Linked DNA regions of Piscinibacter gummiphilus. The main gene of each other region encodes a partner of the protein of the gene in region 3 in a complex. Links are inferred from orthologs where the notes say so. Each region holds a gene or a part of one and is shown on either strand. Other genes may lie near its edges.

Region 1 (7,348 bases), 2.6 Mb from region 3 along the record:
GCGCGCGCCGCGAGACCATCTGGCCTTCGGAGTCGGTGAGCGTGAGGTCGATCGAGGGCAGCGCGAGGTCCATGTGGCCGCGGTTGCGCAGCACCACCGACAGGCGATACCCGCCGCCGTTCGCCGGCGAGAGCGCGCTGCTTTCCACCGACAGGTCGTCGATGCGGCGCGGCAGGCCCACCGAGCAGCCCAGCTGTTCGCACGCGGCCACCAGCGCCGGGCGTGCGGCCGGCCAGCGGGTGGCCACGACGTCGCGGAAGTGCAGTGCGGCCTGGCCTGCGAGCGTGGCCGACAGCAGCAGCACGAGCAGCGAGAGCCCGAAGCGCACGCGCGGGCTGCGCCAGCGCGCCTTGCGCTTGGCGTCGCGGAGGAAGCCGGGCGAGGCCTTGGCCGACTTCGACGACGTGCTGCGCTTTTTCGGCGGCGGTGGTTCTTCCTCGACCGGCGGGCGTTCGGTGGACGGGTTGTCGGCCTCGACGTCGGCGATCAGCGCGTCGTTGAACTGGGCGTCGGCGAAGTCGACGCGGTCGCGTTCGGCGATGTTCTGGGCAGGCGTCTGCGAGACGTCGTCCTGCTCGGGCTGGAAGAAGCGCGAGTGGATGCGGTCCTCGTCGCTCAGGCTGAAGACGTCCTCGTCCTCGGGCTGTTCGACGGGCGCGCGGTAGGCCGACGTGATGGTCGAGGCCGGCGGCTGCGGTGGCGCGGGGGGCGGGTTCCAGTCGGGCGGGGCGTCGCGTTCGAGGTCGAACAGCCCTTCGATGGCGTTGAAGACCTGGTCACACCGGCCGCACCGCACCCAGCCTTCGGAGACCTTGAGCTGGTCCTGGACGACTCGGAAGACGGTACCGCAGGCGGTGCAACGGGTGGCCAGGCTCATGGCGAAATTTTGCCACGCGCCATCACGGTTTCAGCCGGGCCGTCATCAGGATCCAGCCGTCCTCGCTGTCGCTGACCTCGAGGTCGCACCACGGTGCGTAGGCGGCCTTCAGTTCGTCGGCCTGTCGTTCCAGGATGCCGGCGAGCACGAGGTGACCGCCGGGGGCGACGTGTCCGCACAGCAGCGGGGCCAGCAGCTTGAGCGGTGTCGCGAGGATGTTGGCCAGCACGAGCGGGTACGTGCCGGACGCACCGTCGGGCAGCGCCGCCTTCAGCGTGACGCCGTTGGCCGCCGCGTTGGCGTTGGTGGAGATCACGGCCGCCTCGTCGATGTCGACCGCGTCGATGTCGCGGCCGCCATGCAGCGCCGCGCCGATGGCGAGGATGCCCGAGCCGCAGCCGTAGTCGAGCACGCGCGACCACGAGCCCGAGAACGTCGGCGCCTGGTTGGCGATCCAGCGCAGGCACATGCGCGTGGTGGGGTGCGTGCCGGTGCCGAAGGCGAGGCCCGGGTCGAGGCGGATGAAGCGCTCGGCAGCGGCCGGCGGCTCATGCCACGTGGGCACGATCCAGAACGACGGCGTGATCTCGACCGGCGAGAACTGCGACTGCGTGAGCCGCACCCAGTCCTGCTCGACGACCGGACGCATGGCCTGCACGTGCACCTTCTCCTGCGCCCAGTCCTGGGCGAGCAGCAGCGTGGCGGCTTCGGTGGCGACGTCCTCGTCGGCGAACAGCGCGGTCACGACCGAACGCTGCCAGCCCGCGCTGGGCGGGGGCATGCCCGGTTCGCCGAACAGCGCGCGTTCGGCATCGGTGTCGGCATCGGCGTCTTCCACCGACACCGACAGGGCCTCGAGTTCGTCCATCAACGCATCGGACACGGACTCGACGAGGTCCTCCGGCACCAGGAGCAGCAGTTCGATCATCAGCGCTTGTGCTGGCTCATCCAGCCTTCGAGGTAATGGATGCTGGTGCCGCCTTCGACGAACTTCGCGTCGACCATCAGCTCGCGGTGCAGCGGGATGTTGGTCAGGATGCCTTCGACGACCGTCTCGGACAGCGCGATGCGCATGCGGGCGATGGCCTGCTCGCGCGTGTCGCCGTGCGTGATGATCTTGCCGATCATCGAGTCGTAGTTGGGCGGCACGAAGTAGTTCGTGTACGCATGCGAGTCGACGCGCACGCCCGGGCCACCCGGCGCGTGCCAGGCGGTGATGCGGCCGGGCGACGGCGTGAACTTGTACGGGTCCTCGGCGTTGACGCGGCACTCGATGGCGTGGCCGTGCATCTGGATCTGGCGCTGCGTGAACGGCAGCTTCTCGCCGGCCGCGACGCGGATCTGCATCTGCACGATGTCGATGCCGGTCACGAGTTCGGTCACCGGGTGCTCCACCTGCACGCGGGTGTTCATCTCGATGAAGTAGAACTCGCCGTTCTCGTAGAGGAACTCGAACGTGCCGGCCCCGCGGTAGCCGATGCGCTTGCACGCGGCGGCGCAGCGGTCGCCGATCTTCTCGATCACGCGGCGCGGGATGCCCGGCGCCGGGGCTTCCTCGATGATCTTCTGGTGGCGGCGCTGCATGGAGCAGTCGCGCTCGCCCAGCCAGACGGCGTTCTTGTGCTCGTCGGCGAGGATCTGGATCTCGATGTGGCGCGGGTTCTCGAGGAACTTCTCCATGTAGACCGCCGGGTTGCCGAACGCGGCACCGGCTTCGCTGCGCGTGGTCTGCACGGCGTGGATCAGCGCGGCCTCGGTGTGCACGACACGCATGCCGCGGCCACCGCCGCCGCCCGCGGCCTTGATGATCACCGGGTAGCCGATGGCGCGGGCCTGGCGGATGATCTCCTTCGGGTCTTCGGGCAGGGCACCTTCGGAGCCGGGCACGCACGGCACACCGGCCTTGATCATGGCCTGCTTGGCCGAGACCTTGTCGCCCATGATCCGGATGGATTCTGGCGTGGGGCCGATGAACGTGAAGCCGCTCTGCTCGACCCGCTCGGCGAAGTCGGCGTTCTCGGACAGGAAGCCGTAGCCGGGGTGGATGGCTTCCGCGTCGGTGACCTCGGCCGTCGAGATGATCGCCGGCATGTTGAGGTAGCTCTGGGCCGAGGCGGCGGGGCCGATGCAGACGGCCTCGTCGGCGAGCTTGACGTACTTGGCGTCCCGGTCGGCCTCGGAGTAGACGACGACGGACTTGACGCCCATCTCGCGGCAGGCGCGCTGGATTCGCAGCGCGATCTCCCCGCGGTTGGCAATGAGGATCTTCTTGAACATGCCGCGCTTACTCGATGATGAACAGCGGCTGACCGAACTCGACGGCCTGGCCGTTCTCGCACATCACCTTCGTGACCGTGCCGGACTTGTCGGCTTCGATCTCGTTCATGATCTTCATGGCTTCGATGATGCAGATGGCCTGGCCTTCCTTGACCACGGTGCCCACTTCCACGAAGGGCTTCGCGCCCGGGCTGGCCGCGCCATAGAACGTGCCGACCATCGGCGACTTGACCGTGTGGCCGGCGGGTTCGGCCGGGGCTGCGGCGACGGCCGGCGCGGCGGCGGCAACCGCGGGAGCGGCCACCGGTGCGGGCACGGCAGCCTGCTGGACCACCGGGGCTGCGGTCATCACCACGGCCGCGTTCGGGTCCGCCTTCACGATGCGCACCTTGCCATCCGCTTCGGTGATCTCGAGTTCAGAGATGTTCGACTCCGACACGAGGTCGATCAGGGTCTTCAGTTTGCGCAGGTCCATGAGTTCTCCAACTGCAGTCTTTGTTCGAGGAGGCCGGGTGTCGCCGCGGGGCGCGGTCGCACCGGCTTGTAAGGGTCTGGTGAGAGCCGGTCAGGCAGGGCGGCTGGCGAGGTCGCGTTCGATCGCGTGACCCAGTGCCAGGCGGTAGCCCTTGTGTCCGAGGCCGACGATGATGCCGTCGGCCAGGTCGGAAAAGTACGAATGATGCCGGAACGGTTCGCGGCGGTGCACGTTCGACAGGTGCACTTCGATGAACGGGATCGCCACGCCCGCCAGCGCGTCGCGCAGCGCGACACTGGTGTGGGTGTAGGCGGCGGGGTTGATCACGATGAACGTGGTGCCGTCGGTGCGAGCGGCCTGCACGCGGTCGACGAGGGCGCCTTCGTGGTTGCTCTGGAAGGTTTTCACCTCCACTCCGGCATCCGCGCCCAATTTCGTCAATTCGGCATTGATCTGTTCCAAAGTCACCGACCCATACACCGTCGGCTCGCGGGTGCCGAGCAGGTTGAGGTTGGGGCCGTGAAGAACGAGAACTGCCATTGCGTCAGCGCCGTGGAATTTGCGAAGGCTGAACTTTACGCGCTTTAGGCGCTTTTGGCCGCAATTCTTGAAATTCTTGTCGGACAGGGCTTACGCGTTCACCCGTTTGGCCCAATCGGCCAGGTTTTCTTCGGTCAAGGCTCCGAGTTTGCGGTCCACCACCCGGCCCTCGCGGTCGAACACCACGCTGAAGGGCAACCCGCCGTTGGCGTTGCCGAGCGATCGCGACAGTTCGACCCCTTCCATGCCCGCGAGCCCGATCTTGAACCCGATCGACCGCGCGGCGAGGAATTCTCTCACGGGAGTGGGCCCGTCGACTGCCAGGCCCACCACTTGCCATCCGGCGGCCGCCTGCGCGCGCTGGAACGCGTCCAGCATCGGCATCTCCTTGACGCACGGCGCGCACCAGGTGGCCCAGAAGTTGAGCAGCAGCGGCTTGCCCTGGAGGGACGACATCGGCAGCGTGCCGCCAGCCGGCGCGTCGAACTGCATGCGCCAGAGCGCGGCTTCCGGGCCGGGGGCGGAGGGGCGCTGCTGCCACCAGGCGAGGCCGGCGCCCGCGCCGACGGCGGCCACGGCCGCGCCGCTGATCAGGAGGTGTCGTCGGTTCATGGGGTGGGCGGGGTGTCCTGGAGGAGGCGGCGCAGGGCCGGCAGGTCGCCGCGTTCGGTGCGGCCCTGGGTGTCGGCCTTCAGCGCGCCCCGCAGGTCGTCGAAGTCGAGGATGCTCAGGTGGAGCGTGACCAGCTCGCCGAGTTCCGCGTTCGGCACCGCGAAGCTCAGCACGTCGATCGGGCGGTTGCGGGGACCGTCGACGCTGCCGACGTCGAACTCGACGCGGCGGTCCAGCAGGAAGATCTCCGCTTCCTTCGAGTCGTCGCAGAAGAGTTGCAGGTGGATGCTGTTGAGCCGGGTGGCGGTGCCGCGCCAGACGGCGCCGGTCAGGTGGGGCCGGAAGGCCTGCAGCCGTTCCATCCAGGTGGCCGCGGTCTCGCGCAGCGCGCGCAGCTCGGCGGGCTGGGTGTCGGCGCAGAAGAGGGCCAGGTACGCGCGCACCTCGTCTTCCACCAGGTCGTTGTCGGGCAGTTCGGCCGGGCGCACGGAAGCGCGGCCCAGCACACGGGCGGCCCGGCGTTTCGCGGGCCCGTACTCCATGCCTTCCTCGACGATCAGCCGCGCGGCGGCGCTCGCCAGTTCGGCGGTCAGGGTGGATGCCATCGCGGGATTCTAGCGACGGGCGCCGGCCGTTCGGGCCTCAGGGCAACTCGACCGCCCCCATCCGCGCCTGGATCGTCGCCGCCCGCCCGAGCACGTACGGCGAGCCCGGGCGCTTCTCGAAGCGCTTGGGCGCCGGCAGCATCACCGCCAGCCGGGCGGCCTGGTAGGTGCCGAGGGCGGAGGCCGGGACGCGGAAGTAGTGCCGGGCGGCCGCTTCGGCTCCGAACACCCCTTCGCCCCATTCGACGTTGTTCAAATAGATCTCGAGGATGCGCTGCTTCGACAGCACCGCCTCCAGCATGAAGGTGATGACGATCTCCTGCCCCTTGCGGGCGAGGCTGCGCTCGCCGGCGAGGAACAGGTTCTTCGCGAGCTGCTGGGTGATGGTGGAGCCGCCGATCACCTTCGGCTCGGCCCGGCGGGCCGGCGTCGCGGCGGGCTTCTTCGCCTGCTTCTGTTCCTCGCGCAGGTTGAGCTTGTCGGCGCGGGCCTCGGCCTTCTGGTTCTTCTCCCAGGCCTTCTCGAGCGCATCCCAGTCCACGCCGCCGTGGTCGGTGAACGTGGCGTCCTCGGACGCGATCACCGCCCGCTTCAGGTGGTGGGAGATGCGCTCGTCGGGCACCCACTCCTGGGCCCAGGCGATCTGGCCCTGCTCGGTGAGCAGCCGCCACATCTCGGAACGCTGGAACGTGGTGGACTGCGGGTCGACCACGGCCATCAGGGCGATGCGCGCCGCGAAGAACAGCTGCAGCGCCAGCAGGGACACCACCAGCAGCCCCACGAGGCGGCCGAACGATCTCACTTCGCGTCGACCTTCTCGCGCAGCGCCTTCAGCACGGGCGCCGTGTCGGGCCGGATCCCGCGCCACACGAAAAAGGCCTCGCCGGCCTGCTCGACCAGCATGCCGATGCCGTCGCGCCCCACGGCGCCGAAGGACGTGGCCCAGTCGATGAACCCGCGGGCCGCCGGGCCGTACATCATGTCGAGGGCCAGCGTGCCGGGCTTGAGCACGGCGGACGACACGGGGATGCCGGCGCCGGCCATGCTGGACGCACTGGCGTTGATCACCACGTCGAAGGCGGTGCCCGGTTCGTCGAGACCCCGCGCCACGAGGTGCGTGCCGCTCGCCGCGGCCACCGCGGCATGGCGGTCGACCAGGGTCTGGGCCTTCGCCACGGTGCGGTTGGCCAGCACGAGTTCGGCCGGGCCGGCCTGCAGCAGCGGGCCGAGCGCGCCCGACGACGCGCCACCGGCGCCCACCAGCAGCACGCGCTTGCCCGCGAGCGGGATGCCGGCGTTGCGTTCGATGTCGCGCACGAGGCCGATGCCGTCGGTGTTGTCGGCGTACCAGCCGTCGGTGTCGAACCGCAGCACGTTGGCGGCTTCGGCGAGCGCCGCGCGTTCGCTCGTGCGCTTCGCCATCGCGAAGGCGTCGAACTTGAACGGCACGGTGATGTTGCAGCCCGAGCCGCCGCCGTCGGCGAAGGCCTGGATCGTGGGCGCGAACGCGTCGAGCGGGCACAGCAGCCGGTCGTAGGCGACGGGCTGGCCGGTCTGTTCGGCGAAGCGGGCGTGGATGAACGGCGACTGGCTGTGTTCGACCGGGTTGCCGGCGATGACGTAGCGGAACATGGCGGGGTCAGGGAAAGTGGGTTACTGCTGCTGCGGGGCGCTCAGCGTGGTCTCGAGGCCGTCCTCGCGGCTGAAGCGGAAGCGCGACGTGATGACGAGCTGGTCGGCACCCCGGCGCATCGCGGTGGTGAACGACCCGAACGGTGCGGCCGCCTGCACGATGGCGATGGCGCGTTTGTCGAGCAGCGCGTTCTTCGAGGGGCGCACCACCTCGGTCTCGACGACCTGGCCGCGGTAGTCGACCGTGATCATCATGGTCAGGTCGCCGTAGAGGCGCTTGCCGTTCTGCTCGGGGAAGTTGCGCGTGCCGCGCTCCTCGATCTTGCGGCG
Region 2 (7,376 bases), 570 kb from region 3 along the record:
CCCCCGGCCCACTCGAGCCGGGCCTGGGCCGAGAGCCGTCCCGCCACGCGCGGCGTGGCGACCGCGTTCAGGTACGGCTGCAGCGCCTCGAGCGCGATCGCATCGGCCGTGACGTTCGCGGCGGCGCTGGCAGTCCCGCCCTCGCCTTCGACCGACACCGCGCCCCAGTCCTGCGGCTTGTCGCCGGCCGAGCGGATGCGCAGCGAAGCCGACAGCGGCGTCGGCGCCGTGGCCGGGTGGCTCACCGGGCCCGCCTTCGCCGTGACGTCGACGAGGTCGAGTGCCGCGGCCGGCACCACCGTGGCATCGCGCCACGCGACCTGGCCGTGCGTGAGGTGGAAGGCGTCCACCTTCACCTCCCAGGGCAGCGGTTCGGCCTTGCCGAGCACGGCGGAGGCGGCGGACGCCGCTGGGGCAGGCGCGGAAGCCGCTTCCGATGGGGACGGCGCCGGCATGCCGTCGATGCGCCCGTCGGCGAGGCGCCGGGCCTGCACCGACAGGCCGTCGAGATCGACCGAGGCGAAGTGGAGCTTGCGCGCCAGCGGCTGCACGTCGGCGAGCCCGACCTTCAGCGACTTCCAGCCGAGCAGTTCGGCATCGGCCGCGGTGGCCACCGCGACGTCGTCGGCCTCGACCGAACCGCGGAGGGTCACGCTGGGCTGGCCGTCCGGGGCGATCGAGAACGCCGCCTCGAGGTCGCCGCCCAGCACGCCGCGCACCACCTTCACCGGCAGCGCCTTCGGCACGTACACGAGGTACGGCGCGAGGTCGAAGCGGTCGAGGCCCAGCTTGAACGTGCCGCTGCGGGTCTGCGCGAACGGCGTGGCCTGCGCGCCGGTGTCGAACGACGCTCCGTTCAGCAGGAACGCGAGGCGCGGCTCGACCTTCACCTCCACCTGGGCCGGCAGGTTCGACAGGAACGGCAGCGACAGCTGCAGCTGCTTGAGCTCGTGCACGCGGCCCGCCGGGCGGTCGTCGAACCGCGCCTCGCCATCGGTGACCTGCACGTTGTAGAGCGCGAAACGCGCGGGCTCGCCGGCCGGCTCGCTCGAAGGCTTCGGCGTGAAGCGGGTGATGAGGTCGTCGATGTCGTAGCGGCCCGCCGCGGTGTGCGCCACGCGGACACGCGGACGCGTGAGTTCGATCGCTTCGAGCACCGGCGCGCGGCGGAACGCCGAACTGGCCGAGACGTTCGCGAGCAGGCGGTCGATGGTCAGCAGCGGCGCCGCATCACCGGCCGCCCCCGCGATGGCGATGTCCTCGACCACGAGTTGAAGGCGCCACGGATGGATGCTCACGCGCCCGAGCGTGACGGTGCGGCCGAGCATCTCAGTGAGCCGCGCCTCGCCCTGCGACTTCATCAATGGGGGCGCGCCCAGCCAGACCGCACCGGTGAGCACCACGAGGGCCGCGAGGGCCCACACCAACCGCTTGATCCACACCAGAGCACGCTCCCCACGGCCCTCGGCCGAATCTCGAAGACGGCATGTTTGCACAATTCCGTCGTTGCGTCGCGACCACCCTTCCGGGATTCCCACACAGTGTCCATGCACCCAAACGGGCGTCTCGTGCCGATTGGCCCGAAGTTTCCGTCACAATGCGGCAGCCCGCGAATGGCGGGCGCAACCGATAGAAACGAAAGAATGAACAAAACCGAACTGATCGAGCACCTGGCCTCCAAGCACGAACTGACCAAGGCCGAAGCCGGTCGCATCCTGGAAACGCTGCTCGACGCGGTCGTCACCAACGTCAAGAAGGGCAACGCCGTCACGCTGCCGGGCTTCGGCTCGTTCAAGCAGCACGCCCGTGCCGCCCGCAACGGCGTGAACCCCAGCACCGGCGCGAAGATCAAGATCGCTGCCGCCAAGCTGCCGAAGTTCACCCCGGGCGCCGGCTTCAAGGCCGCCGTGGACCCGAAGGCTGCCGCTCGCAAGGCTGCCAAGGCTCCGGCCCCGAAGAAGGCCGCTCCCGCGAAGAAGGCCAAGAAGGCCTGATCGCCTTCACGCGCCGCACGCCCGCGTCCCGCGGGTGCTGCGACCGAAGAGAACCCCGGGTGACCGGGGTTTTTTTATGCCCGCGCGGGACACGTGCACATCATTGCGGGAACGCCGCCTGCTGGCGAAGATGCAGCGGGCAGGCGGTCTGCCCGAAGGAGACGCGCATGCCCACGAAGGACACGACCCGGTTGACCGATCAGCAATGGATCGACGGCACCGTGAAGAAGATGATGGCCCTCGACGAGGGCCTGGGTGACGAGGACCTGAAGGAGTTCGTCACCGACCTCGCGGCACGCCCCAACTGGCGCGCGCTGTCGCCCGAGGATGCGGCGACGAAGGCGTTCGGCGAACTGGAGCCACCGGAGGCGCGCTGAAACCGTGCCCGGCCCCTAGTACGGCGAGTGCAGGTCGAAGCAACGCAGGAAAGCCCGCCGTTCCCCGCTCGTGTCGACGAGCTGGGAGTCCTTCAGTTCGCGGAGCTCGGCGCGCCCATCGTCGAACACGTCCGCACGCACCTGGAGCCCGCGTGAGCTGCCCCACGTTTCCACGCGACTGCCACCCGGCTGCCGCTGCTGCCGCACGGTGGTCGCGGTGACCGAGTGGGACTTGTAGAACTCCTGCTCGAGGCAGTTGGCGAACGCGGTCGCCGACGCGGCGGGCACGCGCACTGTCTTCCACAGCACGAACTCTTCGGGGATCGCGGTGGGCGTGTTGCCGCAGCCTGTTGCGGCGAGGGCGATCCAGGCGGTCGCGATGATCCTGCGCATGTCTTCACCTTTCGTGCGGGCACAAAAAAGCCCCGGCGAGCGGGGCTTCCTTGCATTGCGTTGGTTGGCGGAGTCGGAGGGATTCGAACCCTCGATGCAGGTTTTGCCCACATACTCCCTTAGCAGGGGAGCACCTTCGGCCACTCGGTCACGACTCCAGCACAGCGCGCATTCTAACCCGAGAATTCGGGTTTTCAGCCAGCGGGCTGATCCAAATCGAAGGCCTTGTGCAGAGCGCGCACGGCGAGCTCCATGTACTTCTCGTCGATGACCACGCTCGTCTTGATTTCGCTGGTGGTGATCATCTGGATGTTGATGCCTTCGTCGGCCAGGCAACGGAACATCTTCGAGGCCACGCCCACGTGCGAGCGCATGCCGATGCCGACGATGCTGACCTTGCAGATCTTCGGGTCGCCCACGACCTGCGTGGCGGCGGTGGCGGGCACGACCTTCGCGTTCAGCAGGTCGAGCGTGCGCTGGTAGTCGTTGCGGTGGACCGTGAACGAGAAGTCGGTCTTGCCGTCGTGCGAGACGTTCTGGATGATGACGTCGATGTCGATGTTGGCTTCGGCGACGGGGCCGAGGATCTGGAACGCGATGCCAGGCTTGTCGGGCACTCCCATCACGGAGATCTTCGCTTCATCGCGGTTGAAGGCGATGCCAGCCACAACTGCTTGTTCCATTTTTTCGTCTTCCTCAAAAGTGATCAGGGTGCCGGAGCGCGCCTCTTCGGCGATGTCGATGTCCCACGGGGTGAAGCTGGAGAGCACGCGCGTGGGCACGCGGTACTTGCCGGCGAATTCGACGGAACGGATCTGCAGCACCTTCGAGCCCAGGCTCGCCATCTCGAGCATTTCCTCGAAGCTGACGGTGGCCATGCGGCGTGCCTCGGGCACGATGCGCGGGTCGGTGGTGTAGACGCCGTCGACGTCGGTGAAGATCAGGCACTCGTCGGCCTTCATCGCGGCCGCCACGGCCACGGCCGAGGTGTCGGAGCCGCCACGGCCGAGCGTGGTGATGTTGCCCTTGTCGTCCACGCCCTGGAAGCCGCAGACGATCACGACGCGGCCGGCGGCCAGGTCGGCGCGCACGCGTGCGTCGTCGATGCTCTGGATGCGGGCTTTCGTGTACGAGCTGTCGGTGCGCACGGGCACCTGCCAGCCGGCATAGCTCACGGCCTCGACACCTTCGGCCTGCAGCGCGATGGCGAGCAGGCCCACCGAGACCTGTTCGCCCGTGGAGGCGATCATGTCGAGTTCGCGCAGCAGCGCGTCGGTGGTCTGGGTCGGGGACAGTTCCTTCGCCAGGCCCAGCAGGCGGTTGGTCTCACCGCTCATGGCCGAGGGAACGACGACCATCTGGTGCCCGGCACGGGCCCATTTGGCGACCCGCTTGGCGACGTTTCGAATGCGCTCCGTGGAGCCCATGGAGGTGCCGCCGTATTTGTGAACGATGAGTGCCATGAAAAGGGATGTCGCAGAAATGAGGGGATGCGCCTCGGAGCGCAACCGGGGATTTTAGCGCGGCCTGTCACCCTTCGGTCACGTTCGCGGCCTCCCAGGCCAGCATCATTTGCGCTTGACCGGGCAATCCGACCACCCTGGCGTCGATGCCGAGGCCCGGCACGAACACCAGTTGCCCCCCGCTGAACAGCAGCGGACCACCGCGGTCCCACTCGGGAACGCCCGCGGCCTGGTACTGCTTCTTGAGGCTGCGCGCAGGCCGCGAGAAGCCCGCCTGGAACTGCTCGCCACCCTGGCGCTCGCGCAGGTCGAGGTGCGCGAGCCACGCGAGCGGCACGCCGCCTTCGTCGACGCGGGTCGCATGGACCGCCCCACCCCACCCCGGCAGCCGGTAGCGTCCGGCCCGGCGGATCGCGAGCGTGGGCTCGCGCGACGGTGCCACTGCGGCGACGGCCTGCCCGAAGGACAGGCGCCCGCGGTAGCGGCGAAGTTCTCCACCGGCCCATGCCCAGCACGCGGGCCCCGTGCCGATCAACTCGGTGCGCAACCGCTCGACGAGTGCCGCTGTGGCGGGTTCTCCCCGACGTTCCCGCAACCACGCCCGCAGCGCGTTGATGCGACGCGCTTCGCCGAGCCGGGACCAAGCCGCGATGTCGAGCCGTTCGCCCACGGCGCACGTGGCGAGGTCGGCCGCGGCGACTTCATCGAGCACCTGCGCGGCCTGCTGCGCCCAGCGCGCGGACGCCGCGAGTGCCACCTCCGCATCGGGGAAGGCCTCCACCAGCACAGGCCACACGGCCTCGCGCAGGCGGTTGCGCGCGAAACGCGGGTCGGTGTTGCTGGGATCGTCGACGGAGTCGAGTCCGCACTGCCGGACGTACTGCTCGATGTGGGCACGCGGCACGTCGAGCCAGGGACGCTGCCACACGAGGCCGTCTCGTTCGATGCGCGACGGCATCGCGGAGAGGCCTGCGACACCGCCGCCCCGCAGGGCCTGCAGCAGGAAGGTCTCGGCCTGGTCCCTCCGGTGATGGCCCAGCAGCACGAGGCCGGCACCGGCCTCCCGCGCCATCGTGGCGAGTGCGGCGTAGCGCGCATCGCGCGCCCAGGCCTCGACACTCTCGCCGCGGCGAGGCCGCGCGGTGAGGCGGTGGCCGATGAAACGAACGGGAAGGCCTTCGGCGGCCCATCGCCTGCACATGGATTCGACGTGGTCGAACCAGGCATCGGCTTCGGGCAGCAGCCCGTGGTGGATGTGGAGCGCGACGACGTCGAGCCCCTGGCCGCGCGCCGCGGTGGCCGTGGCGTGCAACAGTGCGAGGGAGTCACGGCCCCCGCTGCAGGCGACCGCGACGATGCCCCTCACGGCGAGGATCAGCGCTCTTTGGTGTCGCTGAATCGGCCGTAGGCCTGCAGGCGCTCGTAGCGGCGCTCCAGCAGTTCCTTCGGCTTGAGGTCGCTGACCTGGCGCAGCGCGTCGTTCAGGGCGCGCTTGAGGTACGCGGCCATCTGCTTCGGATCGCGGTGGGCGCCACCGACCGGCTCGTTGACGATCTTGTCGACGAGGCCCAGGGCCTTCAGGCGGTGGGCGGTGATGCCCATGGCCTCGGCCGCGTCGGGCGCGCGCTCGGACGTCTTCCAGAGGATGGACGCGCAGCCTTCCGGCGAGATCACCGAGTACACCGAGTACTGCAGCATCAGCACCTGGTCGCCCACGCTGATGGCCAGCGCGCCGCCCGAGCCGCCTTCACCGATGATGGTGACGATGACCGGCACTTCCAGCTGCGCCATCTCGAAGATGTTGCGGCCGATGGCCTCCGACTGGCCGCGCTCTTCGGCGCCGATGCCGGGGTACGCCCCGGGGGTGTCGACGAGCGTGAACACGGGCAGGCCGAACTTCTCGGCGAGCTTCATCAGGCGCAGGGCCTTGCGGTAGCCCTCGGGGCGCGACATGCCGAAGTTGCGCGCGGCGCGCTCCTTCGTGTCGCGGCCCTTCTGGTGGCCGATGACCATGCAGGCCTGGCCGTTGAAGCGTGCGAGGCCGCCGACGATGGACTGGTCGTCCGCGAAGGCGCGGTCACCCTTGAGTTCCTGGAACTCGGTGAAGATCTCGTTGATGTAGTCGAGCGTGTACGGACGCTGGGCGTGGCGCGCGATCTGCGCGACCTGCCACGGCGTGAGGCTCGAGTAGATGTCCTTCGTGAGCTGCTGGCTCTTCTGGCTCAGCCGCGAGATCTCGTCGGAGATGTCGACCGCGGATTCGCTTTGCACGTAGCGCAGCTCTTCGATCTTCGTTTCGAGTTCGGCGATCGGCTGCTCGAATTCAAGGAAGTGACGTTTGCTCATCGGGTGGGGTCCTGCAAAACTGGTGGGCCGCGGCGCGTGGTGCGGGGGCGGCAACGTGATCGCGCACAGGGGCGCTTCGGTTCACTCAGGTCGACACAGGCAGAGGTTCAAGGCTCCGCCAAATGTACCATGTGGCCACCGAGCGGAATGGCGCCCAGGCGTCACCCACCTCGCGGGCCTCGGCCCGGGAGACGGGTTCGCCGCTGAAGTAGTTCTGGCTGATGCCTTTCATCAGCCCCAGGTCGTCCAGGGGCAGCACGTTCGGGCGCAGCAGGTGGAAGATGAGGAACATCTCGGCGGTCCACCGTCCGATCCCGCGGATGGCGACGAGTTCCTCGATGATGGCCTCGTCGTCCATCTGCTGCCACTGCTTCACGTGCACCATGCCGCTCTCGAAGTGGCGTGCCAGGTCGAGCACGTAGTCGACTTTGCGGGCAGACATGCCGGCTTCGCGCAGCTGCTGTGCCTCGACGGCCAGCACGGCCGCCGGCTTGACCCGTTCGGCCTCGCCGTCCACCGCTTCGACCAGGCGCTCCCACACGGTCTGCGCGGCCTTCATCGAGATCTGCTGACCCACGATGGAGCGCGCGAGCGTGGTGAAGGCGTCCCCGCGGCTCTGCAGCCGGGCGTCGCCGAACATCGGAATCAGCTTGCGCATGACACGGTCGCGCTTGGACAGGTGGCGGCAGGCCTCGTCCCAGAAATCAGGAGTGACGATTCGCACCACGTCAGGCCTTCATCCAGGTGGTGCCTTGCGGGGAGTCCTGCAACACGATGCCGTCGGCCAGCAGTTCCTGGCGCAG
Region 3 (7,586 bases):
TTCATCGCACCGAACACCACGCGGGTGCGCGGGTGGAAGGGCATGTTGTCGAGGTTGTTCACGAGCGTGGCCACCGCGTGCGGGTTGTGCGCCACGTCGAGCACCACGGTGGGCTGCCCCGGCATGATCTGGAACCGGCCCGGCAGTTCGACGATGGCCAGGCCGTTGCGGATCGCCTGTGCCGTGACGGGGAGCCGGTCGCGCAGGGCCTCGAACACGGCGATCATGCCGGAGGCGTTCAGCAGCTGGTTCGCACCGCGCAGCGCCGGGTACGCCAGCGCGTTGAAGCGCTTGCTGCGGCCCGCCCAGCCCCACTGCTGCTTGTCGCCGGCGTAGTTGAAATCGCGGCCGATCTGCCACAGGTCGGCCCCGATGGCCTCGGCATGAGCCGCCAGGCTCGCGGGCGGCACCGGGTCGCTCACGATGGCCGGCTTGCCCGGGCGCATGATCTGGGCCTTCTCGCGGCCGATGGATTCGCGGTCCGGCCCCAGGTAATCCATGTGGTCGAGGTCGATGCTGGTGATGACAGCGCAGTCGGTGTCGATCACGTTGACCGCGTCCAGTCGGCCGCCCAGGCCCACTTCCAGGATGACGAAGTCGACGTCCGCCTGCGACAGCAGACGCATGATGGCGAGCGTGGTGAACTCGAAGTACGTGAGGGTGATGTCACCCCTCGCCTGCTCCACCGCCTCGAAGTGCGGCACGAGGTCGGCCGCGGACACCATCGCGCCGTTGACGCGGCAGCGCTCCTCGAAGTGCACGAAGTGCGGCTTGATGTAGAGCCCCACACGGTAGCCCGCCTGCAGGCCCACGGCCTCCAGCATCGCGCACGTGGAGCCCTTGCCGTTGGTGCCGGCCACGGTGACGACGGGCACCTTGAACGCGAGCCCCAGGCGCGCCTTCAGCTCGGTCATGCGCGACAGCGTCATGTCGATGGTGCTGGGGTGCAGGCGCTCGCAGTGGGCGAGCCATTCGTCGAGGTTGGTGGGCAACGGCATGGCGGGTGACTCGGGAAGCACAAGGGCGGCCGAAGCCGCCCTTGGGTGGAACAGAGAGAGAAGGATCAGGCGACCGCGTCGGCGCTCTGACGCTGCAGCATCGCGAGCGCACGCGCGATGGTGCCGCGCAGCTCCCGGCGGTCGACGATCATGTCGACGGCACCCTTCTGCACGAGGAACTCGGCGCGCTGGAAGCCTTCGGGCAGCTTCTCGCGCACGGTGTCCTGGATCACGCGCGGACCGGCGAAGCCGATCAGGGCCTTCGGTTCGGCGATGACCATGTCGCCCATGAACGCGAAGCTCGCCGACACGCCACCCATCGTCGGGTCGGTCAGCACGCTGACGTACGGCAGCTTCGCCTTCGCCAGGCGCGTGAGCGCGGCGTTGGTCTTGGCCATCTGCATCAGGCTCAGCAGGCCTTCCTGCATGCGCGCGCCGCCGGTGGCGGTGAAGCTGATGAAGGGCACCTTCTGCTCGACGGCGGTCTCGACGCCTCGCACGAAGCGTTCGCCCACCACGGAGCCCATCGAGCCGCCCATGAAGTCGAACTCGAAGCAGGCCGCCACCACGGGGATGGTGTGGATGGCACCGCCCATCACGACGAGCGCATCGGTCTCGCCGGTGGCTTCCATCGCGGCCTTGAGGCGCTCGGGGTACTTCTTGCTGTCCTTGAACTTCAGCGCGTCGACCGGCACCACTTCCTGGCCCAGCTCGTAGCGGCCTTCGCCGTCGAGGAAGGCGTTCAGGCGCGCGCGGGCGCCGATGCGGTGGTGGTGGCCGCACTTCGGGCAGACGTTGACGTTCTGCTCGAGGTCGTTCTTGTAGAGCACCGTCTCGCAGGACGGGCACTTGATCCAGAGACCTTCGGGGACCGTGCGGCGTTCGCTCGGGTCGGTCTGCTGCATCTTGGGAGGCAGCAGTTTTTCAAGCCAACTCATCGGTGGACTCCTTTCAGGGTGTCGAGCGCGGTGCGGATTTCAGCGATGAACTTCGCCGCCTCGGAAACGACATTGTCGCGTGTTTGGACTTCCAGAATCTGGATGAGTTTCGACCCGATCACGACCGCATCGGACACTTCGCCGACGGCCTTGGCCGTTTCGGCGTCACGGATGCCGAAACCGACCCCGACCGGCACGCCCACGTGGGCCTTGATGCGCGGCACCATGGTGGCCACCGCGCCGGTGTCCAGGTTCCCGGCCCCGGTCACACCCTTCAGCGAGACATAGTACACATAGCCGCGGGCGATGCGGCCCACGTCCTTCATGCGCTGCTCGGTGGACGTGGGGGCCAGCAGGAAGATGGGGTCGAGCTGGTGCGCGGCCAGACGGGCTGCGAAGGCCTCGCATTCCTCGGGCGGATAGTCGACCACCAGCACGCCGTCCACGCCGGCCTCGGCCGCGTCGCGCACGAAGGCATCGGCGCCCAGGCGCTGGTCGTAGCGTTCGATGGGGTTCGCATAGCCCATCAGCACGATCGGGGTGGTCTGGTTCTTCTCGCGGAAGGCACGCACGTAGGCGAGCACCTGCGGGGTGCCGATGCCGTGCGACAGCGCACGTTCGGCGGCCCGCTGGATGACGGGACCGTCGGCCATGGGATCGGAGAACGGCACGCCCAGCTCGATCACGTCGGCACCGGCCTCGGCCATCGCGAGCATCAGCTCGACGGTGGCATCGGGGAACGGGTCACCGGCGGCGATGTAGGGGATCAGTGCCTTGCGGCCTTTTGCCTTGAGGGCGTCGAAACACGCTTTGATGCGGCTCATGCGCGGCCTTTCGCGAGCGCTTCGGCGCCCTTCACGGTGCGGCCGGCTTCCGAGGGCCGGTTGTAGAACGACGCGCCGGACAGGTCGGCGACGGTGCCGATGTCCTTGTCGCCGCGGCCGGACAGGTTCACGAGCAGGCTCTGGTCGGGGCGCATGGTGTGGGCGAGCTTCAGGGCGTGCGCGAAGGCGTGCGACGACTCGAGCGCGGGGATGATGCCCTCGGTGCGGCACAGGTGGTGGAACGCGGCGAGCGCCTCGGCATCGGTGATGCCGACGTACTCGGCGCGGCCGATGTCCTTCAGGTACGCGTGCTCGGGGCCCACGCCGGGGTAGTCGAGGCCGGCCGAGATCGAGTGGGTCTCAGTGATCTGGCCGTTGTCGTCCTGCAGCAGGTAGGTGCGGTTGCCGTGCAGCACGCCGGGCGAGCCGGCGATCAGCGTGGCGGAGTGCTTGCCGCTGTCGAGGCCCTCGCCCGCCGCCTCGACGCCGATCAGGCGCGTGCCGGCGACGTCGATGTACGGGTAGAAGATGCCCATGGCGTTGCTGCCGCCGCCCACGCACGCGATGACCGCGTCGGGCTGCTTGCCGCCGCCCAGCATGGCCGGCATCTGCACGAGGCACTCGTCGCCGATCACCCGCTGGAAGTCGCGCACCATCGCCGGGTACGGGTGCGGGCCCGCGACCGTGCCGATGATGTAGAACGTGCTCTCGATGTTGGTGACCCAGTCGCGCATGGCTTCGTTCAGCGCGTCCTTCAGGGTCTTGGAGCCGCTTTCCACGGGCACCACGGTGGCGCCCAGCAGGTTCATGCGGTACACGTTGGGCGACTGGCGCTTGACGTCCTCGCTGCCCATGTAGACCACGCACTCCATGCCGTAGCGGGCGCAGATGGTGGCCGTGGCCACGCCGTGCTGGCCGGCGCCGGTCTCGGCGATCACCCGCTTCTTGCCCATGCGGCGCGCGAGCAGCGCCTGGCCGATGGTGTTGTTGACCTTGTGCGCGCCCGTGTGGTTCAGATCCTCGCGCTTCAGGTAGATCTGGGCGCCGCCCAGTTCCCGGCTGGTGCGCGCGGCGTGGTAGATCGGGCTCGGGCGGCCCACGAAGTGGGCCAGTTCGCTGCGGTACTCGGCGAGGAAGTCGGGATCCTTCTGGGCCGCGTCCCACGCGGACTTCAGTTCGTCAAGCGCGTGGATCAGCGTTTCCGCCACGAAGGTGCCGCCATAGGGGCCGAAATGCCCCCGGGCGTCGGGTTGCTGGTAAGTCATGGAAATCCTTGGAATCTTCAGTTGGGCGCGGCGGCCAGCCGGGCATCGGCTTCGCGCACCGCATCGCAGAACCGGCGGATGGCGTGGGCATCCTTGATGCCCTTTGCCGATTCGACGCCGGAACTCACATCAACGGCCCATGGCCGGACCCTGAAGATGCCTTCGATCACATTTTCGGCATGCAACCCACCAGACAAAACGACCGGACGGGACACGCCGTGAGGAATGAGAGACCAATCAAATGCCTTTCCGCTGCCGCCGTAGCTCTCGACGTGGGTGTCGAGCAGCAGGGCCTGAGCGTCGGGATACTGGAGGGCGAAGTTTAACAAATCGAAGCCGGGGGACATGCGGGCGGCCCGCAGGTAGGGACGGCCCGCCTGCCAGCACTGCTCCGGGCGCTCGTCGCCGTGGAACTGCAGCACCGCGTTCGGGATGGCGGCAGTGACCGCCTCGATGAGGGCGGCGCCGGCGTTGACGAACAGCGCGACCGGCGTGACGAAGGGCGGCAGCCGGCTCGCGAGCCGGGCAGCCTTCTCCACGCTCACATGACGCGGGCTTCGCTCGTAGAAGTTGAGGCCGATGGCATCGGCACCTGCCTCGACGGCGGCGTCGACGTCGACTTCGCGGGTGAGGCCGCAGATCTTGATTCGGGTGCGTCGGGTCATGGCACGGGGCGCCGGCAGGCGCAGGAGAAAACCATCGATCGTGAGCGTGGGCGGCTCGGAAATCAGCGGGGCAGCCAGTCCATCGCCGCGGTATGGGTCGGCAGGTCCAGGGCGGGATCGTAGTACGGACCGGCGAAGTACAGCCCCGCCGGGGAAAACGTGGGCGCGGCATGCAGACGCAAGCGAGCGGCCAGCACCTCCGCCATCCAGGACGGCGGTCGCCGTCCGGCACCCACGGCGATCAGGCAGCCCATGATATTGCGGATCATGTGGTGCAGGAAGGCGTTGCCGTCGAAGTCGAAGCGCCAGTACGCCCCGCAGCGGCGGATCTCGATGGCGTTCAGTCGGCGCACCGGCGAATTGGCCTGGCACTCGGACGAGCGGAAGGCGCTGAAGTCGTGTTCGCCGATGAGGACGCACGTGGCCTCGCGCATGCGGTCGCCGTCGAGCGGCGTGAACACCCAGCCGGCGGACCCCACCTCGATGGCCGGTCGCACCGGCGACTCCAGCAGCACGTAGGTGTAGCGCCGCCCGAGGGCGCTGTAGCGGGCGTGGAACTCGGGGCCCACCTCGCGGCACCACAGCACGGCGATGTCGGGGGGCAGGTAGCGGTTGGTGCCCCGCACCCAGGAGTTGAGTTCACGGACCACCGGCGGGTCGATGTGCACGACCTGGTTGAGCCCGTGCACCCCGGTGTCGGTGCGGCCGGCACACATCGTGTCGACAGGCTGGGCAGCGAACTCGGACAGCGCCGACTCGAGCCGGCCCTGCACGGTGGGTTCGACGGGCTGGCGTTGCCAGCCGCTGTAGGCCTGGCCGCGGTAGGCGATGCCCAGCGCGAGCCTCGGGCCCTTCGCCCTCTCGGCCACGGATGCTTCGGCCTCGGAATTCACGCAGGGACCTCAATGAGAACGGCCGGCCGGGAACCCCGAACCGGCCGCATCGGGACGGACTGCAATCAGCCCAGTTCGTCCAGCATGGCCTGGGCACGCAGCTTCACGGAGCCGGTGGCCTTGGCCACCACTTCCTGCAGCAGGTCGCGTGCGCCTTCCATGTCGCCGATCTGGCGGAACTCTTCGGCCAGCTCCAGCTTGCGGGCGATCGGGTCGCCATCTTCGCCGGCGGCTTCGCCCAGGTCGATGTCGGCGAAGTCGGCCGCCGGCGGCGCGCCCTTCACCGGCGTGGCCGGCTGGGTGAGTTCGTCGTTCGGCGAGCCCAGGTCGAGGGAGATCGACGACAGGTCGAACTCCATCGAGCCCGAGTTGGACACCGGCGGCTTGGCCACCGGCTGCGCCGGCGTGGCCGGCAGCGTGGGCTCGTCGAGGTCGAAGCGCATGCCACCCAGGTCGTCCTGCGAGGCGGCCGGGAACGGCTGCGTCTGCTCGGTCAGGCGGGCCGGGGGCGGCTCGGCGGCTTGCGGGGAGTCGTCGAAGCCCAGGTCGAGGTCGAGGTCGACACCCGAACCGGTGCTGTCGAAACCGCTCGACGAACCGGTGCTGGCGCCAAACTCGGACGGCGACGGCAGGACCGACTGCGGCATGGTGCTCGCGCCGAGCAGTTCGGCCGACGGACGGCCATCACCCTCGACCTGCGCGGGCACGCCACCCGGCTGGTACAGCGGGTTCTCGGGTTCGATCTGGAGGCCGAGCTCCTGGGCCTTGGCCCAGTCCTCGCCCTGCCCGCCCGTCAGGCCGTACAGCTGCGTGGCCAGCAGTTCGAAGCCCTTCGTGTCACGGCGCTTGGCGTAGACCTCGAGCAGCTTGGTGCGGATGGCCAGGCGCTCCGGGCTGGCGCGCATGGCTTCCTTGAGGATTTCCTCGGCCTGCAGGTCGCGGCCGTAGGCGAGGTACACGTCGGCCTCGGCGACCGGATCCACGTCGCCGATGGCGTCGAGCTGGCTGAGCGAGTAGCTCATCGACGACGAGGCGCCGCTGGCGTCACGGGTGTCGATGCGCTGGCCGCCGCTGGCGCCGAAGAACGAGTCGGGCTGCAGGCGGCTCTCGAGGAACGACGTTTCGCCGCTGTCCTTCTTCTTGCGGTTGCGGACGGTGTAGATGCCGTAGCCGGCCAGCAGGATCACCAGCAGCGCGCCAAGGGCGAGCACCAGCGGGTTGTCTTCGAAGATGGACGGCTCTTCGACCGGGGCCGGTGCAGGCACCGGACGGCGCGGGGCAGCGGCCGAGGCCGGGGGCGCGGCCACCGGTGCGCTGGCCACGGCTTCCGGCTCCGAAGCCGCGGCAGCGACCGGCACGGAAGCGGGCTCGGGCGCCACGACGGCAGCCGAGGCCGGCGCGGGAGCCGGTTCGGGGGCTGGCGCGGGGACCGGTGCGGGAGCCGGAGCCGGCACGGGGGCCGGAGCGGGCGTGGGCGCCGGTGCGGGGGCCGCAGCCGGCTTCGGCGCGGGGGTGGGCACCGTGGGCGTGGCGGTGGGCGTCTGCACGGCGACACCCGGCTTGCTGGCGGCAGCGGCCGGCGCACCGGCCTTGCCACCCTGCTGGGCGCCGGACAGCTTCTTCAGGTCCTCGACGTTCTTGGCGAGTTCGGCCACGCGGGCGGCGGCTTCCTTCTGCTCGCGTTCCTTCGAGAGGCGCGATTCCGGCGCGGACGCCTTGGCGCTGGCGCCCTTGCTCAGGACGAGCTTGTCGGGTGCGGGGGCTGCGGCCTGCTTGCGGTCGTCGACCTCGGCCTTGACCTGGCCGCTGGCCTGGCGGGACGAACCGTCGACCTTGGTTTCGCGCACACCACCGGCCAGGCGCTGGCGGTAGGCACCGAAGTCGGCGCTCTGCGCCTGGATCAGCGAACGGGCTTCGGCCGGCGTGACGGCGCGGACGGCATCGGCGGACGGCACGGCCAGCACGGCGCCGGACTTCAGCCGGTTCATGTTGTTGCCAGCGAA

Evidence for each region.
Region 1: the proteins of accD (region 3) and accB are in contact, whole or in part, in a solved structure (PDB 8UXZ), measured with the Escherichia coli proteins. The link is inferred for Piscinibacter gummiphilus from one-to-one orthologs.
Region 2: the proteins of accD (region 3) and A4W93_RS14355 are in contact, whole or in part, in a solved structure (PDB 8UXZ), measured with the Escherichia coli proteins. The link is inferred for Piscinibacter gummiphilus from one-to-one orthologs.

Annotation. Positions count from the first base shown.
Region 1 is NZ_CP015118.1:5,284,786-5,292,133, reverse strand. The notes cover bases 1,896-4,656. They hold accB (acetyl-CoA carboxylase biotin carboxyl carrier protein), read right to left. Parts: upstream 3,630-4,656; coding sequence 3,162-3,629; downstream 1,896-3,161. Other genes in these bases: A4W93_RS24160 (TlpA disulfide reductase family protein), read right to left, coding at 4,260-4,656; aroQ (type II 3-dehydroquinate dehydratase), read right to left, coding at 3,720-4,169; accC (acetyl-CoA carboxylase biotin carboxylase subunit), read right to left, coding at 1,896-3,154. Also shown: A4W93_RS30145 (zinc-ribbon and DUF3426 domain-containing protein), read right to left, coding at 1-877; prmA (50S ribosomal protein L11 methyltransferase), read right to left, coding at 900-1,805; more of accC, read right to left, coding at 1,805-1,895; more of A4W93_RS24160, read right to left, coding at 4,657-4,781; A4W93_RS24155 (hypothetical protein), read right to left, coding at 4,778-5,386; A4W93_RS24150 (transglycosylase domain-containing protein), read right to left, coding at 5,424-6,188; aroE (shikimate dehydrogenase), read right to left, coding at 6,185-7,018; A4W93_RS24140 (energy transducer TonB), read right to left, coding at 7,040-7,348. UniProt on the Escherichia coli protein: This protein is a component of the acetyl coenzyme A carboxylase complex; first, biotin carboxylase catalyzes the carboxylation of the carrier protein and then the transcarboxylase transfers the carboxyl group to form malonyl-CoA.
Region 2 is NZ_CP015118.1:3,212,321-3,219,696, reverse strand. What follows is about bases 4,588-7,376. They hold A4W93_RS14355 (acetyl-CoA carboxylase carboxyltransferase subunit alpha), read right to left. Parts: upstream 6,574-7,376; coding sequence 5,602-6,573; downstream 4,588-5,601. Other genes in these bases: cysS (cysteine--tRNA ligase), read right to left, coding at 7,302-7,376; A4W93_RS14350 (DNA-3-methyladenine glycosylase family protein), read right to left, coding at 6,659-7,300; tilS (tRNA lysidine(34) synthetase TilS), read right to left, coding at 4,588-5,593. Also shown: A4W93_RS14390 (DUF748 domain-containing protein), read right to left, coding at 1-1,427; A4W93_RS14385 (HU family DNA-binding protein), read left to right, coding at 1,614-1,994; A4W93_RS14380 (hypothetical protein), read left to right, coding at 2,162-2,371; A4W93_RS14375 (hypothetical protein), read right to left, coding at 2,387-2,764; A4W93_RS14365 (aspartate kinase), read right to left, coding at 2,959-4,227; more of tilS, read right to left, coding at 4,295-4,587. UniProt on the Escherichia coli protein: Component of the acetyl coenzyme A carboxylase (ACC) complex. First, biotin carboxylase catalyzes the carboxylation of biotin on its carrier protein (BCCP) and then the CO(2) group is transferred by the carboxyltransferase to acetyl-CoA to form malonyl-CoA.
Region 3 is NZ_CP015118.1:2,634,764-2,642,349, reverse strand. Bases 1-2,999 are described here. They hold accD (acetyl-CoA carboxylase, carboxyltransferase subunit beta), read right to left. Parts: upstream 1,937-2,999; coding sequence 1,064-1,936; downstream 1-1,063. Other genes in these bases: trpB (tryptophan synthase subunit beta), read right to left, coding at 2,757-2,999; trpA (tryptophan synthase subunit alpha), read right to left, coding at 1,933-2,760; folC (bifunctional tetrahydrofolate synthase/dihydrofolate synthase), read right to left, coding at 1-998. In the rest of the region: more of trpB, read right to left, coding at 3,000-4,025; A4W93_RS11720 (phosphoribosylanthranilate isomerase), read right to left, coding at 4,043-4,690; tRNA pseudouridine(38-40) synthase TruA, read right to left, coding at 4,753-5,559; A4W93_RS11710 (motility hub landmark protein FimV), read right to left, coding at 5,649-7,586.